DNA from 2 places in the Vibrio alfacsensis genome. Region 2 is predicted to be linked to the other one. Evidence: predicted binding sites of a transcription regulator. Region 2 holds the regulator's gene; the other holds the start of a gene.
The links. Region 2 encodes PurR, which represses purine synthesis genes. Its sites were predicted from a motif close to TNANGNAAACGTTTNCNTNA; they were not measured.
Positions count from the first base shown of each region.

Region 1: VA249_RS08215 (phosphoribosylaminoimidazolesuccinocarboxamide synthase) is a predicted target of PurR. The motif match lies at 2,053-2,072, and genes of this name have one in related genera.

Region 1 is NZ_AP024165.1:1,753,641-1,761,911, forward strand. Features, by position in the region: gene VA249_RS08200 (J domain-containing protein) at 1-846, shown strand, start outside; gene VA249_RS08205 (hypothetical protein) at 1,022-1,207, shown strand; gene VA249_RS08210 (SulA-like leucine-rich domain-containing protein) at 1,591-1,983, shown strand; gene VA249_RS08215 (phosphoribosylaminoimidazolesuccinocarboxamide synthase) at 2,190-3,293, shown strand; gene VA249_RS08220 (transporter) at 3,375-3,752, opposite strand; gene VA249_RS08225 (helicase-related protein) at 4,021-6,375, opposite strand; gene VA249_RS08230 (NAD-dependent malic enzyme) at 6,592-8,271, shown strand, end outside.
Region 2 is NZ_AP024165.1:2,070,832-2,079,102, forward strand. Features, by position in the region: gene mukE (chromosome partition protein MukE) at 1-41, opposite strand, end outside; gene mukF (chromosome partition protein MukF) at 22-1,359, opposite strand; gene cmoM (tRNA uridine 5-oxyacetic acid(34) methyltransferase CmoM) at 1,362-2,153, opposite strand; gene elyC (envelope biogenesis factor ElyC) at 2,269-3,060, shown strand; gene torR (two-component system response regulator TorR) at 3,225-3,938, opposite strand; gene torD (molecular chaperone TorD) at 4,205-4,852, shown strand; gene purR (HTH-type transcriptional repressor PurR) at 5,295-6,299, shown strand; cyclic di-GMP riboswitch class I at 6,679-6,760, shown strand; gene VA249_RS09555 (TfoX/Sxy family DNA transformation protein) at 6,997-7,587, shown strand; gene VA249_RS09560 (TVP38/TMEM64 family protein) at 7,700-8,271, shown strand, end outside.

The DNA of each region.
Region 1 (8,271 bases), 320 kb from region 2:
GAATCCGCCTCGCGCCCTGATGTTCGATATTGGCTAGAGCAATCTGCCCATCAAGGCTTTATACCCGCACAAAAACAATTGGCAGAAGATTACGCTCGCGGGCTTACTGGGCGTGTGGATTTTACCCAAGCGGTTTACTGGTTTACATCTGTTGCGCTCAATGACCCACAAGATCGTGGATTTCTCTTAGCTAGTTTTGTCGAGCATCATCAGACCGATGTGTCCAATGCAGATCTCATCGAAGCATGGTATCAACTCGCTGCACTTAAAAACCCTAAAGCCGAGCAGGCGTACAATCAATTCTTGGAGCAACGCTTCAATCAACTTCGCGCCAAGCAACTCTCAGAAATCGTAACGCTCGATAAAGAAGCCACAGACGAAGAAATGCGTGAAAAAGTTGAACATCGACCGAAGCAGAACACCGACACTCATTACCAATGGTACACCTTAACAGGGATCATCTTTGTTATATTACTTGGGTTTGGTGCATATCGTAGACACACCATAAAAACGAAAGCGGATACCGTAAACGATGTGTCAGAATCTCAACGCCTACAAACACAAGTAAATGAGCTTCAATTTACAAACAAACAGCTCAAACGTCAGCTAGAAAAAGTCTTCAAAGAGTTTAAAAAAATTAAAAGCCAGTCAGAGAGTCAAACCTTAGCCATTGCTTGTGCAACATTTGGCTATACTCCTCACTCAATTCCTGACAGTAAAGCACTGAAACTGCGCTACAGACAATTGTCAAAACTCTATCACCCTGATTCGCGAGGCTCTCAGGAAGAAATGAAACGTTTAAATCACGCTTTCAACGTAATCTCACAAAATGTTACAAAACAGTAAATAATCACTCTATTACTTCTATTTGAACATCTTATTTCCTGAAATCAAAGGCTCGCAATCGATCTCGCTCTCAAACGAATTAACAGACATTTAACTTCAATATGATTTCTATGTCATAATGGCCGTGAAAAATAACACCTAGCGACTCAAATTCATGTAGGTGGGGAGAAAATCAATGTTCACAGAAGAAGGCACCTGCGACTGGTGCAAAAAACCTAGTTTTGTTGCTCGTCATGATTACCTCGATGGTAAATTTAATCGTTCTTGCGAATCTTGCTACGACATTGCAAAAATCGATGTCCGCCTTTTCAACCAAGGCGAAATGAAAATGCGCGAACGCATGGCACAGCAATTAGGCTAAACAAAAAAATCAACGGAACTGATTTTCAAAGGCGTCTTTTTTAAGGCGCTTTTTTGATGCCACTTAATACCCAAAGGGCTCACTTAGATCGATTTAGCTATGCAGCACTTAGCCTTTTAGTACTGTATGAACAGTACTGAACACCTGTATATACAGTACTGATCATTGACTGCTTTTACCTCTTACCTGCCACTCACCTCACATTTTTCTGTTCTATTTCATCATAGGCACATTTCAATAAAAACCATTAATTTCAATCAGTTAAAGTAAAAACAAAAGACTATTTATATCCATATACGCTCTTACACTCATAAAAATTGGTTGATCACTTTTCAAAAACAAACTACTGTATAGACATACAGCATGTATAAAGGAACAGTAAGATGCAGTTACAAAGTCAATCTCATACATACTCACGCTACAACGTATTGGCGCAAACAACGCAACCTATGGATGTGTCTGACCAACTTCTTTCTAAGTTGGCCGTGTTGTCTCAACAAAAACAGTGGATCCTGTTTACGGCTGAGTGCCCTCGCCCTGATTTTGAACAACTTGCTGGTTCTAATATTCGCTGTCAAAACATCATTCAAATGAAACCATCTCAGCAACTTTCTGAAGTTGAAATCGTCATCAAGGCGATTCGTTCTGGCAATGCAAGTGCCGTTGTTGCATCAAGTAAGATTGCACCAATGAATCAGTCGATGCTTCGTAATATTGCTCAACGTTATCAGTGTGAAGTCTTTTTCGTCGACGGCAGAGTGAATAAGTACCACTAATAAGATCGACGTTATCCATCCTGCATCTCGCCTCCTTGTTTTGGGAGGCTTTTTTGTATTCTAAGAAAAATAAGCAAACGTTTGCTTTTTATCTGGCGACTTAAAATAGTTCTGGTATGATGCCCACATTCGATTTATTTAGCGTTAATTTTTTGCTGAATATATCCTCTATTATGACGTTTGAATAATATGATAGGAATGTCGCAATGAGCCTTGCCAATCAAGTACTTGCCGTCAATGACGACCTGCCAATTCGCACAAAAAAACCAGTACACAGCGGAAAAGTTCGCTCTGTTTATTGGCTAACAGAAGAAGACAGTGCACGACTGATCAAAGAAAAAGGATACGATGTCGCACCTAATGCGCCATTAGCCATTATGGTAATTAGTGATCGCATCTCTGCATTCGATTGTATCTGGCATGGTGAGGGCGGCCTAAAAGGCGTTCCGGGCAAAGGCGCCGCACTAAACGCAATTTCGAATCACTGGTTTAAACTGTTTAAAGATAACGGTCTAGCTGATAGCCATATTCTTGATATACCTCACCCGTTTGTATGGATTGTTCAAAAAGCGAAGCCAGTTAAAATAGAAGCGATCTGCCGTAAGTACATTACAGGTTCGATGTGGCGTGCTTATGCGAATGGTGAACGCGAATTCTGCGGTATTCAACTCCCTGAAGGCTTAGAGAAAGACAAAGCCCTACCAGAACTGCTGATGACACCATCAACTAAAGGCATTTTGAAAGGTATCCCAGGCGTTCCTGAAGCGGATGACGTGAATATTACTCGCCAAAATATTGTCGACAACTTTGGAGCATTTAACTTCTCAAGTGCAGAAGACATCGCGCAATACGAAAAGCTATTAAAAGAGGGTTTCAGTGTTATTAGCGATGCGCTTGAAGCCATTGACCAAACGTTTGTTGATACTAAGTTTGAGTTTGGCTATGTACATGACGCCGTTGGTAACGAAAAGCTAATTTACATGGATGAAGTGGGCACACCGGACTCTTCACGTATTTGGGATACAAAAGAATACTTAGCGGGCAACATTGTTGAAAACTCAAAAGAAGGGTTCCGCCAGTTCTTACTTAACCACTTCCCAGATCCGGACATTTTACTCAATAAAGAGCGTATGCCTGAGCGTGAAGCATTAGCCCGTGATAATGATCTTCCAGTTGAATCATTGATGGATATTTCTCGCACTTACATTGGTATTGCTGAAAAGATCACAGGAAAACCAATCGCACTCAGTGACAACCCGAAAGCGGAGATCATTGAAATTCTTAGCAAAGAATACGGGCTAATTGATTAGCTACCCGGTTAAAAATCAACCGGAATCCAAACAAAAAAAGCGACCGGTTGTGCGGTCGCTTTATTGATTTCATACTTCTCGTTAGAGTTTCAAGTTAAGTACGTCTTGCTCTGTGATATCTACTTTTAGTTGACTTCGAGCTTCGATGTACTCAATTTGTTCTGAGTCTAACGAATAAGGCATGACTACGCGTAGTTCTTGTATTCCCTCATGCTGAGCTAGCTTTGCTAACTTCACGAGATTTGATTCGTCGCTTTGACGTGAAGACATCGATTTTAATGCTGCTTCCCAGAGACGATCCTCTGGTTTGCTTAATTCTGCGATGTTTTGCTTCCACAACAAACCAAAAATAGGAGCAATAGTAGAAAAAGCCTCAACGAAGGTCCATTTTTTACTTCCTGATGCGCCTAAAAAACTGGTGTAGTCGAATTCAATGCATGTCTTTCCTTGGTGCTTCATCCTATACCTCTACACCCAACAAAATTGAGTTATACGAAATATCGTACAATTACTTTGATATAGCAATAGGATATAAAACATTGGTCTTTTATTCCCGATTTTATTTACAAAAGGAAATATTAAAATCAATCTCATAACAAACCATACACATATTAGCTATGTGTGAATGTCGATTTAATTCATATTTTTTAATTATAAACAACAACCAACGGATGACCGTTTTTGAAAGAAAGCAGCAATAAACAAACCAAAGAACGATTCCTCACTATCATTTAACGTCAATGACTCGACTCGCCTTTTTATACTGAACTTTCCATCCAGACCATCGCGGCAATTCCCACCGCTTTGGATCAGCTTTTCGACTTCCCTCTGCATAAATGACGTGGACCAGTTTTCGAGAGACAAAATACTCAACATCGAGCTTTAGTCCCGCTAAAACCAGCTTTAATGGAAACTTCTCCGCGAAATCCTCGTATTCCCACTCGGGAACGCCTTTAAATGGGATGTCTTTCGCTTCGAGCAACTCAATATCTTCAATACTCTCTACACCCAGTGCTTCCAATTGTTCGACCAACCACGATGAAAAAGTCAGATTTTCAATTGCCCCTTTATCGATAAGATCTGAGTTTAACCCAAGTGCGTTGTAGATCTTCCAATGCTGAATTTGTTGTTTTCTTAATGGCGCAAATTCAGGCAACAGCGTTTCATCTTCAATCATCTCTGCAATGGATTGAAGTGCAACTTCACCTTTAAGTGCTTGGTACTCTGTAAAGATACGACGACCGGCATAAACCAAATGCATGGTGGCACGTGGCGATTCTTCTTCATAATTCGTTTCGCCTTGCTGCCACTCACCTAGCTCCAACTCTCTAAACAAACGGAGCGAAATTGGCATCATAACTGAAGCAAGATTGAGCGTTTGCTTTACACCTCGTCCGGGTAAGCTGTGGCTATCTAAAACCAAAGCCGCTTCACTTGCTGCTGGGAACCGACTATTGCGACCAACCATCATTTCCATCGTGCCATTACCAAGCGCATCTCGCCGACGCTCACGCCGCACAAATACGATCTCTGGATGCAGTTTAGCCATCGCTTTAACCAATACGTCTCGTTTATAACGCGAGGCAACTTCAAGATCGGGCAGTTCAAAAACCGCTCGCATCTGTTTGGCTAAACCCTGTGCTTCTTCTAAGACACTCACATCAACGTTTACTCCGGGCAGTTGTTCACCACGCACCAGACGAGTCATCAAAGCCACATCGCAACCGAATGTTTCTTGCTGGTCTAATGCTTCTGCTGCCTCTCCACTCTGCAACTGGTACAACTGAGCAGGTACAGATAACGCTGCTGCCAAATCGATCATCGCCTCTTTTTCTGCTTTTGTTTGAATACGGGTAACCAAATCTGCAAACAAAGCATCAATCGGCAGCGGGTAAACCTTTTTGCCATGGTCAGTGACATTACCTTGCTCGTCAATCGCTCCCATTGAACGCAACGTTTGCGCGGCCAAAGCTAATGATTTCTCGGGCAATGTTTCAAGAAATGGAAGGTTCGACAAGGGATAGCCACAACAAGCGGCTGCCAACATTGGCTCCACGAGTTCTTCACGATGAAGCTCCGGTGGCGTGACGAGTTCCAGTGGCGCATGCTCACCATATAAACGAATGCACGCTCCCTCAGAAACCCGGCCTGCTCGACCCATTCGTTGTGCGGCACTGGCTTTAGAAATATTGGTCAACATCAGAGCAGTACGCCCGTTTCGTTGAATAGTCCGACGCTCTAAACCGCTGTCTATCACGACACGGATATTCGGGATCGTCAAAGACGTCTCCGCCACGTTGGTCGCTAACACTATCTTGCGCTGATTTTGAGTGGTAAGTGCACGATGCCTTTCATCATCACTCACCGATGCATGCAATTTGACCACCAGCACGTCTTCAATATGCTGCAACATCTGAGCGCATTGAGTGATCTCTTTACGCCCGGGTAAGAAGACAAGAATATCGCCATCTTCATCTTCTAACGCTTCTTTGACGGTACTTACGACATCATTCTCACAACCTTTTTTATTGGGCAAATAACGACTATCACGCGCTCGATATGTCACCGTCACGGGAAAGCAACGCCCATTAGAACGAAGTCTTTTTGCCCCTAAATACTCAGCCAGTTTTTCGCCCTCTAACGTTGCAGAAGTGACGATTAAACGATGCTGATTTTCTTGCTTTAAAATTGCAGTAAGGAGATCAATATCCCAGCGGCGCTCGTGAAACTCATCCACCATAACAATATCGAAGTTTGTAAGCTTGTCTTCTGCAAACCAACGCAATGCGACCCCAGGTGTGACGAACACAACTTGTGTGTTCTCATCAAAGTGCGCATGGAGCTTAATCGCATAACCAATTTTCGTGCCTAATGCTTGACCAGATTGCTCAACCAGAAATTCAGCTAATGACGTACAAGCAATTCGACGCGGCTCAATGACCAAAACGCGGCCATGATTGGCAGCCCATATTGGCAAACGAGTCGATTTACCGGACCCCGTTTCAGCTTCAACTACAAGGTGATGGTGACTTACGAGTTGGTCAAATTCAGCTTTTAAGCTATCAATAGGCAATTGAGACATAAATGAAAGGATCGTATGTGGTTAGAACGCCCTATTATACTCAAGTGAAAAATTCTTGCTTTAGGAATCACTACAGTGGCTATACTGACGATATTTTCATCGGGTATTAATTTTTTTTGCGACATTACGTTGATGTGCATCAACGATTGTTTACAACTAAATACTGAACCCGTTAGAATTTTACCCGCATCCCACAACCCTACATAAAGGCACCCAATGAACAACGACAAGCGCCCACTCTATATCCCTTTTGCGGGACCGGCTCTTTTGGCAACTCCGCTTTTGAACAAAGGCAGTGCATTTACGACAGAAGAACGCAGCTCGTTCAACTTAGATGGTCTTCTACCTGAAACGACCGAAACTATCCAAGAGCAAGTAGAGCGTGCCTACCGTCAGTACAAAAGCTTCGAAAGTGACATGGATAAGCATATCTACCTGCGCAACATCCAAGACACAAACGAAACGCTTTTTTATCGCTTAGTTCAAAACCACATTTCAGAGATGATGCCTATCATCTACACTCCGACTGTGGGTGCAGCTTGTGAAAACTTCTCTAACATTTACCGTCGTGGCCGTGGTTTGTTCATCTCATACCCGAACCGTGATCGCATCGACGACTTGTTAAACAACGCAGCAAACCATAACGTAAAAGTGATTGTTGTAACCGATGGCGAACGAATCTTAGGTTTGGGTGACCAGGGTATCGGTGGCATGGGCATTCCTATCGGTAAGCTATCACTGTACACCGCATGTGGTGGTATCAGCCCAGCTTACACGCTGCCTATCGTGCTGGATGTTGGTACAAACAACCCTCAACGTTTAGCGGATCCTATGTACATGGGATGGCGTCATCCACGCATCACTGGCCCTGACTACGATGCGTTTGTTGAGGAGTTTATCCAAGCGGTTCAACGTCGCTGGCCAGATGCGTTAATCCAATTCGAAGATTTCGCTCAAAAAAATGCGATGCCATTACTAGAACGCTACAAAGACCGTATCTGTTGTTTCAATGATGATATTCAAGGAACCGCGGCGGTCACAGTAGGCTCACTACTTGCGGCATGTAAAGCTGCGGGAACAAAACTTTCTGACCAACGTATTACTTTCTTAGGCGCGGGCTCAGCAGGCTGTGGCATTGCCGAAGCGATCATCGCTCAGATGGTGTCAGAGGGCATTTCTGATAAAAAAGCACGATCTCAAGTTTACATGGTCGACCGTTGGGGCCTACTGCAAGAAGGCATGCCGAACTTACTTGATTTCCAACAGCGTCTCGTTCAGAAGTTCGACAACACGAAGAAGTGGGAAACGGAAGGGAATGCTTTCTCACTACTTGATGTGATGCACAACGCTAAACCAACCGTACTTATCGGTGTTTCTGGTGCGCCAGGCCTATTTAGCCAAGAAGTCATCGAAGAAATGCACAAACACTGTCCGCGTCCAATTATCTTCCCACTGTCAAACCCAACAAGTCGTGTTGAAGCAACACCAAACGACATTATTCGTTGGACAAATGGTGAAGCTCTTGTTGCAACAGGTAGCCCGTTTGAGCCCGTCGTGCATGAGGGTCGTTCTTACCCTATCGCCCAGTGTAATAACAGTTACATCTTCCCAGGTATAGGTCTAGGCGTGCTTGCGGTTAATGCAAGAAGAGTAACGGACGAAATGTTACAGGAATCAAGCCGAGCACTTGCGACTTGTTCTCCGCTTGCCATCAATGGTCACGGAGCACTGCTTCCACCATTAGAAGAAATTCATTTGGTATCGAAGAAGATTGCATTCGCTGTTGCTAAAAAAGCGATTGAGCAAGGTGTTGCGTTAGAAATTACTGACGAAGCACTGAATGATGCCATTGACCAAGCATTCTGGCAGCCAGTTTACCGCCGTTACAAACGCACA
Region 2 (8,271 bases):
AGATTCTCTGACATGTATTCATTAGTATCGGTCGATGACATTCGCTTGTACCTTTGCCCCAAATTCGTTGATTGCTTTCCAGTCTGGTTGAACCGCTTGATAGTCAGATTCTGAGTACCCTAGACGCACAGCCTGATCAACAACAATTCGGGCTAAATCAAAGTGATGAGTTCTAGGGTGTTGTGCGAGGTAATCGCGTAGCACCACACTTAAATCGATTGGCGTGCCTTGCTCTTTATGTGCTTTAAGCATGTCACCAATACGCTCAGACAACTCATCATTGACTTGTTGAAACTCTTCGTATTCCACTTCCATTGGAACTTGCCCTGTTACCTCATCGTCACGCAGAACCAAAGCCTCATCACGAAGATCGGAGAGTCTTTCTGCATCGGCATAGGTTAGATACCATGGCATATCAAAATAGTCTTTTACGGATTGACGTAAACGCGAGCTGAACGCACGGTTCTTATCCATATCAATCGCTGTACGGATGAACTTATGGACGTGACGGTCGTAACCAATCCAAAGGTCAATCGCTTGCTGGCCCCAGCTCGTAATACGGTCTAACTTCATTTGTAAACCGAATAACGCTTCTTCAATAAACTCTAACTCTGCATCACCATAAACAATCTCTTGAATGTCCAGGATCTGAGTTTGCAGTTCATCACTGGCCGCTTGCAGCGTGTCTTGTAGCTCGCGCAGTGTGCTTGAGGTTTCGGACAGCAAAGATTCACAGTTGTTAATTGCTTCGCGCCAATCTTTGTTAAGCAAGTCAGCAATTTGTTGCTTCACGGATTGCTGCTGCTCATCCATCACACGTTGGTTGAGGTCGATTTGGTCAAAGATTTCACCCACAGAGTATTTCAATACTCCATAGACGTTTTTCTGCCAATGGCCCGGGGTTCCCCCTTTTTGCGCCGCTTCAATCGCTTTTGCCATTTCATCAGCGACCATTGATAGCTGAATGGAGAGGCGAAGTTTTGAAAACTCGCGGTGACGTACGTAGTAGTCGGTAATGCCGATAGCAAGCGGAGACAAGCGATAAATACTCGCCCCATCCGTAATCTCACTAACAAAACGACTAATTAGACGCTGCTTTACCATTTCGTTGATGGCATTGTTTGCGCGAAAAGCCGATGCTTCACCCGTTTCATCAAAAAGTCGAGTGACGATGGCAAATGCGTCGTGCAACTCACCTTCACCCAATTCTTCGTCAAACCTTTCGTTGCTTAATACGGCGACGGCAATCAGAAATGCCAATCGCTCAGTGGTCAGGTTCAACGAGAAATCGTGCTGCTTAACCCAGCCAACCAATTCATCTATCGGTTGTTCTGCAGCATTGAGAGTCATCTCACTCATTGTTATTCCTGTTTCTCGTTCTTTTTAGCCCACACATGAATATAGCGGCCTAATGAGAGGTATGGCTCTTGTCGACAGAGTTGTTTTTCTAGTGCCAACACATCTTCAAATTGGTAATCGCCCATGTACTGCATATTACCGATGTAATCACTGAATGAACGAATACCAGACTTACCACAAATGCTAAATCCAGAATCTTCTATCCACTGATAGACTTCTTCTGGTTTCAGACCTTTTTGTGGCTGTAGTTTAAATCTTTTTCGGTGAGGCATGCCGTCCAAAATATGAGGAATGTTGCCACAAACCACATTTTTGTAGACCAAGCCATGGTGGTTATAAAACATAACCGAAGCCATGCCTCCCGGTTTGACCTGCTCCAATACCGTTTCCAGAGCGGGCTTTGGATCCACCAGCCACTCCATCACTGCGTGGAACATGACAAAATCCACCTGACTGTCCATATGTTCACCAATAGACTGGACAGGCGAATGAATCAGGCGATACTGCTCAAGCAAACCGTTTTTTTCAATATCCTGTTTTGCTAGCTGTAGCATTTCCGAAGATAGATCACATAACGCGACACGATGTCCGAGCTTAGCAAGCTTTTGCGACATTTGCGCTAAACCGCCCCCTGCATCTAAAACGTCTAGGGGTTGCTGGTCGGCGCCTAATTCACTTAGAATCTGTAGAAAATCTTCCCACACAATGATTTGCCGGATCTCCCCTTTATCGGAGCCGTAAATATTTTTTGCAAATTTGTGGGCGATATCGTCGAAATTGCGGTCTTCTGTCACTTCTGCTTGAGTTATCATAACGGATTGTGCCGCTATTCTGGCACAAGGAAAGCAGGAATAAAGAGGGTCACCCTCATTTTTATTATCAATTGATGTTTTTTCGGACTATTTATGTATGTTTGAGCTGAAAAAAGTTGTGACCGCACTGGTCATGCCCTTGCCCGCACTGCTACTCATTGGATTATTAGGTCTTGCTCTTATTAGTTTTACCGCCAAACGCAAAACAGGTTGCTTCATTGTTCTTCTCTCGTTTGTTGGTATCTTTATGGTTGCTTTCCAACCGATTTCGTCAAAATTATTGATGCCTCTAGAACGTGAATACAAAGCATTCTTACCCTCTTCTCAAAGCGTGGATTACGTGATGGTGCTTGGAAATGGGCATGTGGTCGATGATGAGATCCCACCAACATCTCAACTAAGCCGCACTGCACTCATGCGTTTAACCGAGGGAATTCGAATTTTGCGCATGTATCCGGGCGCGAAGCTCATCTTATCAGGCTATGACGGTGGGTCGGAAATTAGCCATGCACGTATGATGGCAAACGTCGCCTTAGCACTCGGCGTTGCGAAATCCGATATTATTCTACTGGAAGATGCTAAAGACACTTGGGAAGAGGCAAGACAAGCGGCAGCGTTTGTGAAGCAAAAAGAAGTCGTTTTGGTGACGTCTGCGAGTCATATGAAACGTGCACTCTATGAATTTCATGCAGCCGGAATTAAGCCTATCCCTGCACCAACGAACTACCTTGCTATCGATGAAATTCATCAACCTTGGGTCAAATACTCACCTAGAGCACGGTACTTAGAACAAACGGAAATTTATTGGCATGAGTATTTAGGCGGCCTTTGGCAAGAACTGAGAGACACGGTAGTGCAAACGCCAATGGTGGAAGTAGAGCAGCCCTAGCTGAATTCCGTTGAAAAACAATAGCTTTAATTTATTGAGCAACAACTGAAAGTTATTAAGCAATTGCTAAAAATCAGCAGTTACAAAAAAGGAGAGCATGCGCTCTCCTTTTTTATTTCGCGATAACGTTTTAATTTCGCAATAACTTTTTAATTTAATAGTAACTAGTCACCTGCGAACATGTAGCCTTCACCATGAACGGTCACAAAGATTTGTGGGTTCTTAGGATCAAACTCCATTTTAGCGCGCATACGTCGAATCAATACATCAATTGTACGATCATTTGGCGCATCCACTCTGTGGCTGATCATGTTCAAAATACGTTCGCGGCTTAACACCTGGTTTGGATACGAAGACAGTGCAACCAGCAGTTCGTATTCTGCTTTGGTTAACTTCACTGGCTCACCATTACGGCTTAGCGCACGACGCTGAATATCAAACGTCCACTCACCGAAGCGCACAATGTGCTCTTCATTGCTTTCATTCACGTTCTTTTGTGAACCATTGCGTGCCGCTGAGATACGCCACAATAAGTTCTTAACGCGAACCAATAATTCCCTTAACTCAAAAGGCTTTGTCACATAATCGTCTGCGCCCATTTCTAGGCCAACGATTTTGTCAATGCTATCCGTGCGTCCTGTCACTAATATGATGCCGATATCTGATTGGCTGCGTAATTCACGCGTAAGCATAAGACCGTCTTCACCGGGCAGGTTAATATCCAACATAATCAAGTCAACACCGCCACCTTGAAGCACTTCACGCATCTCTGCGCCACTTTCTGCTTCACTGACTTTGTAACCTTCATTTTGGAAGTAGCCCGCTAACTTACTACGAGTTACAACATCATCTTCTACGACTAATACGTGATAGCTCATTTACACCACTTTCTGTCTTTTTTATTCCAAGACGTATTCTATTCATAACTAGTAACATTTCTAGTCATAGATACATTAAAAAGCAAGATTTTGCGATTTTATTGATTCAAAGCAAGCTTATTTGTTGCCATTAATAACTAGGCATAATTACCCATAAACAATAACAATTATAGTTACTGCTATTCATTTTAATTGTTTACACTTAAGAGATTATACTCAAGTGACTTCAAGATGCCGCCTTAAGTGCATCATTTCAGGAGCAAAAAATGCAAGAAGTGAAAGCTTTTAACGAAAAACGCGCCGAAATTTACTGGTGGTTTTCTAGCCTATTCGCTAAAGAACTTACCGAAAAAGACCTAGAGAGCTACCACAGTGTTGAAATCCGAAGTTTTTTAGCTGGCCTAGGTGAAAACGAATCCCTAAAGACATCAGTCGATGCATTGGTCGATGCACTCAACCGACTTCAAGATCGTGAAGACGCTCAACTCGAACTTGCCGCAGACTTTTGTGAGCTATTTCTGAAAACAGAAAAACACGGAGCACTTCCATACGCTTCCATGTACATCGGTGAGTCGGGTCTTCTAAACGATAAGCCAGCAGAAGAAATGGAAAAACTCATGGCGGACTTTGGTGTTCAGGTCGATGAAAACCTGAAAGAACCAGCCGATCACCTTGCTGTAGAGCTCGACTTCTTAGGCAACATGATCATTCGCTCTAACGAACTCGAGCAAGAAAAACATATGGAAGAAGCATTCGTGGCACAAAACGACTTCATCCAAAAGCAACTGCTTACTTGGTTACCTATGTTTGCAGCAAAATGTAAGCAATTCGATGAGTTTGGCTTCTACGTTAGTGTTGCTCAAATGCTGATCGCTTTCTGTAAACTGGACAGCGACTACCTTCTTGGTGAATAATTGCGGGCTATTTTAGGGGGACTCGTCATACAGCCCCCTTATTTTATTCGTTTGTTTCTCACTGGTTCAGAGAAGTACAGTGAATTTAGCCGTTAAAATGTGACATAAAAAGCACAAAACCATCGCTGAATATGTTGCCAGCCTGCTCACATAGGTCTAAAATGTGAGCGCAAACGATTAAATATGATTTATATGTAAACCGCTGAAATATAGCGGTTTTTGTGTTTTATTACTCTGCTTGCTGAGCCATTCCTTGTATCACTAATCAAGGAATATATTTCTCAGCAACCAATGTCGCTACAAATCTTTTTATACCGATTTCGGAACAACCACTGCCGAACCTATCAGCGTTGCTTTTTCGTAACTGCTCAGTTTGCGCAAGACACTAAGCGCATGGTTGTCTTCACTACGGTATTCAGTAACTCGATACAGGACATCATTTATGGCCACAATTAAAGACGTTGCTCGCTTAGCCGGCGTTTCAACCACCACAGTGTCGCACGTAATTAACAAAACTCGTTTTGTTGCTGAGACCACTCAAGAAAAAGTAATGAAAGCGGTTGATGAGCTCAATTACGCGCCTAGTGCTGTTGCTCGCAGCTTAAAGTGTAACTCAACGCGCACTATCGGTATGTTGGTTACTCAGTCAACGAACCTTTTCTTCTCTGAAGTGATCGATGGCGTAGAAAGCTACTGTTACCGTCAAGGCTATACATTGATCCTGTGTAATACTGGTGGTATTTACGAGAAACAACGTGACTATATTCGCATGCTTGCAGAAAAGCGTGTCGATGGCATTTTAGTGATGTGTTCTGACCTAACGGAAGAACTACAAGAGATGCTAGACCGCCACGCAGACATCCCTAAAGTCGTGATGGACTGGGGCCCTGAAAGCTCAAAAGCAGATAAGATCATTGATAACTCGGAAGAAGGTGGCTATTTAGCGACTAAATATCTAATTGATAATGGTCATAGCGAAATTGCATGTTTAAGTGGTCATTTCGATAAAGCAGCATGTAAAGAGCGAATTGCTGGCTTTAGACGTGCAATGGCAGAAGCAAACCTTACCGTTAAAGAAGACTGGATTCTTGAGGGTAACTTTGAATGTGATACTGCCGTTCTTGCTGCAGATAACATTACTGCAATGGAAAAACGCCCGACTGCAGTATTCTGTTTTAATGACACCATGGCACTAGGCTTGATGAGCCGTCTGCAACAAAATGGCATCAAGATCCCTGAAGACATTTCTGTGATCGGTTACGACAACATCGAACTTGCTGAATACTTCTCTCCACCGCTAACGACGATTCACCAACCAAAACGTCGTGTAGGTAAAAACGCATTCGAGATCTTACTTGAACGTATTAAAGATAAAGAGCACGACAAACGTATTTTTGAAATGCAGCCAGAGATTGTAATACGTAGCACAGTAAGCAAGCTCAACTAATCAATAATGCAGCTAAGTAATAAGAACTAAGCAATAATGACCGATTTGAAGCGCTCCTTTTAAGGGGCGTTTTTTATGTTCTGAATCCACCCTTTCGTCCTATTTTCTAATCATATTGGATTGGATTTAGGCAAGTAACATTGCCATAGGTGAAGCGATGAGCAATTGACTAATTTCGGGGTAGACAGCCCAGAGCACTTCGCTATAACATACTGTTTTAATTCAATGTATTTGAATTCGTATTTATGGTGTTGATAGGCATATCTAACCAAGAGATATGAAATAACACTCATTAAATACCCCTTTTTAATTGAACTAATGTCACACTTCCATATTCAGGATGTGATGTTAATTCAATGAAAGCAGTATTCTGATACCGTCACGCACAGGGCAAACCATTCGAAAGAGTGGGACGCAAAGCTTCCGGCCTTAACTATTTGTTTTTGAAGACCGTTATTTTTTAAAAACGGCTGTTTTTTTGAAGACTGCTATTTTTGAAGACTATCGTTTTTAAAGACTGTTTTCGATGATGGTTATTTTCAATCATCGTCGTATCAGTAGAAGGTAGCGGGGTTACCGATGGCAAATATGCATTTAACGAGTTTACCCTTTAATGACATTATAACTGCATGCATTTGCTATTCTCTCGGACCTGATTTTTGGTGGCGTAATACTAATTACACCGAGATAACTCATCATGGATAAACCGATACTCAAAGACTCTATGAAGCTATTTGAGGCACTTGGTACGATCAAGTCGCGCTCAATGTTTGGTGGCTTCGGACTGTTTGCAGATGACACTATGTTTGCACTAGTTGTAAATCATCAATTGCACATCCGAGCGGATCAGAAAACTTCATCTACTTTCGAGACTCAAGGACTTAGACCTTACGTCTATAAAAAACGTGGCTTCCCAGTGGTAACGAAATACTATGCTATTTCTGACGAGCTATGGGATTCAACCGACAAAATCCTTGATGTTGCAAGGAAGTCTCTAGAAAGCGCCAAGCTTGAAAAAGAACAACAGGCAACAACAAAGCCTAACCGACTAAAAGATTTGCCAAACCTACGTTTAGCGACTGAACGCATGCTTAAAAAAGCAGGCATCGATTCGGTAGAGCAACTAGAGGACAAAGGCGCATTAAATGCGTACAAGGCAATTCAACAAACTCATGCATCTAGTGTAAGTTTGGAATTGCTTTGGGCCCTTGAGGGAGCGATCAATGGTACGCATTGGAGTGTAGTACCACAAGAACGCCGACAAGAACTCATGAATGGCCTTTCCTAATCCGCTTCATAAGATTTAAAACATAGCCGCAGTTTTACACTGCGGTTTTTTTTGAAATTTTTTTTCGCCCAGTTCTGTCTTATTCTTTAACAAGCTAAACGAGATGAATGATATGAATAAGAAACTGATTTTAGGGCTTATCCTACTCGCGGTAATCCTCCTTTTAGGTATCAACTTCGGCCAATACTTAACATTAGAAAATGCGAAAGCGCAGCAGGAAGCGTTGAATACTCTCATTGAGGAAAACTTCTTGCTTGCGGCAACAACCTATTTCTTCACCTATATTGCGATCACGGCGTTTTCAATCCCAGGAGCGGCCGTAGTCACCTTGCTTGGCGCTGCACTGTTTGGCTTTTGGACAAGTTTACTGCTCGTTTCGTTTGCCAGCACCATTGGTGCGACTATCGCTTTTCTCAGCAGCCGATACCTACTGCGTGAGTGGGTTCAAGATAAATTTGGCAATAAACTCAGCGCGATCAATCAAGGTGTTGAGAAAGATGGTGCGTTTTATCTATTTTCTTTGCGCTTGATTCCGGTATTCCCGTTTTTCCTCATCAACCTGCTTATGGGGTTAACGCCAATGGCCGTTACTCGATTCTATCTAACCAGCCAAATCGGTATGTTGCCAGGAACAGCAGTATACTTAAATGCGGGAACGCAATTGGCGACCATTGATAGCCTCTC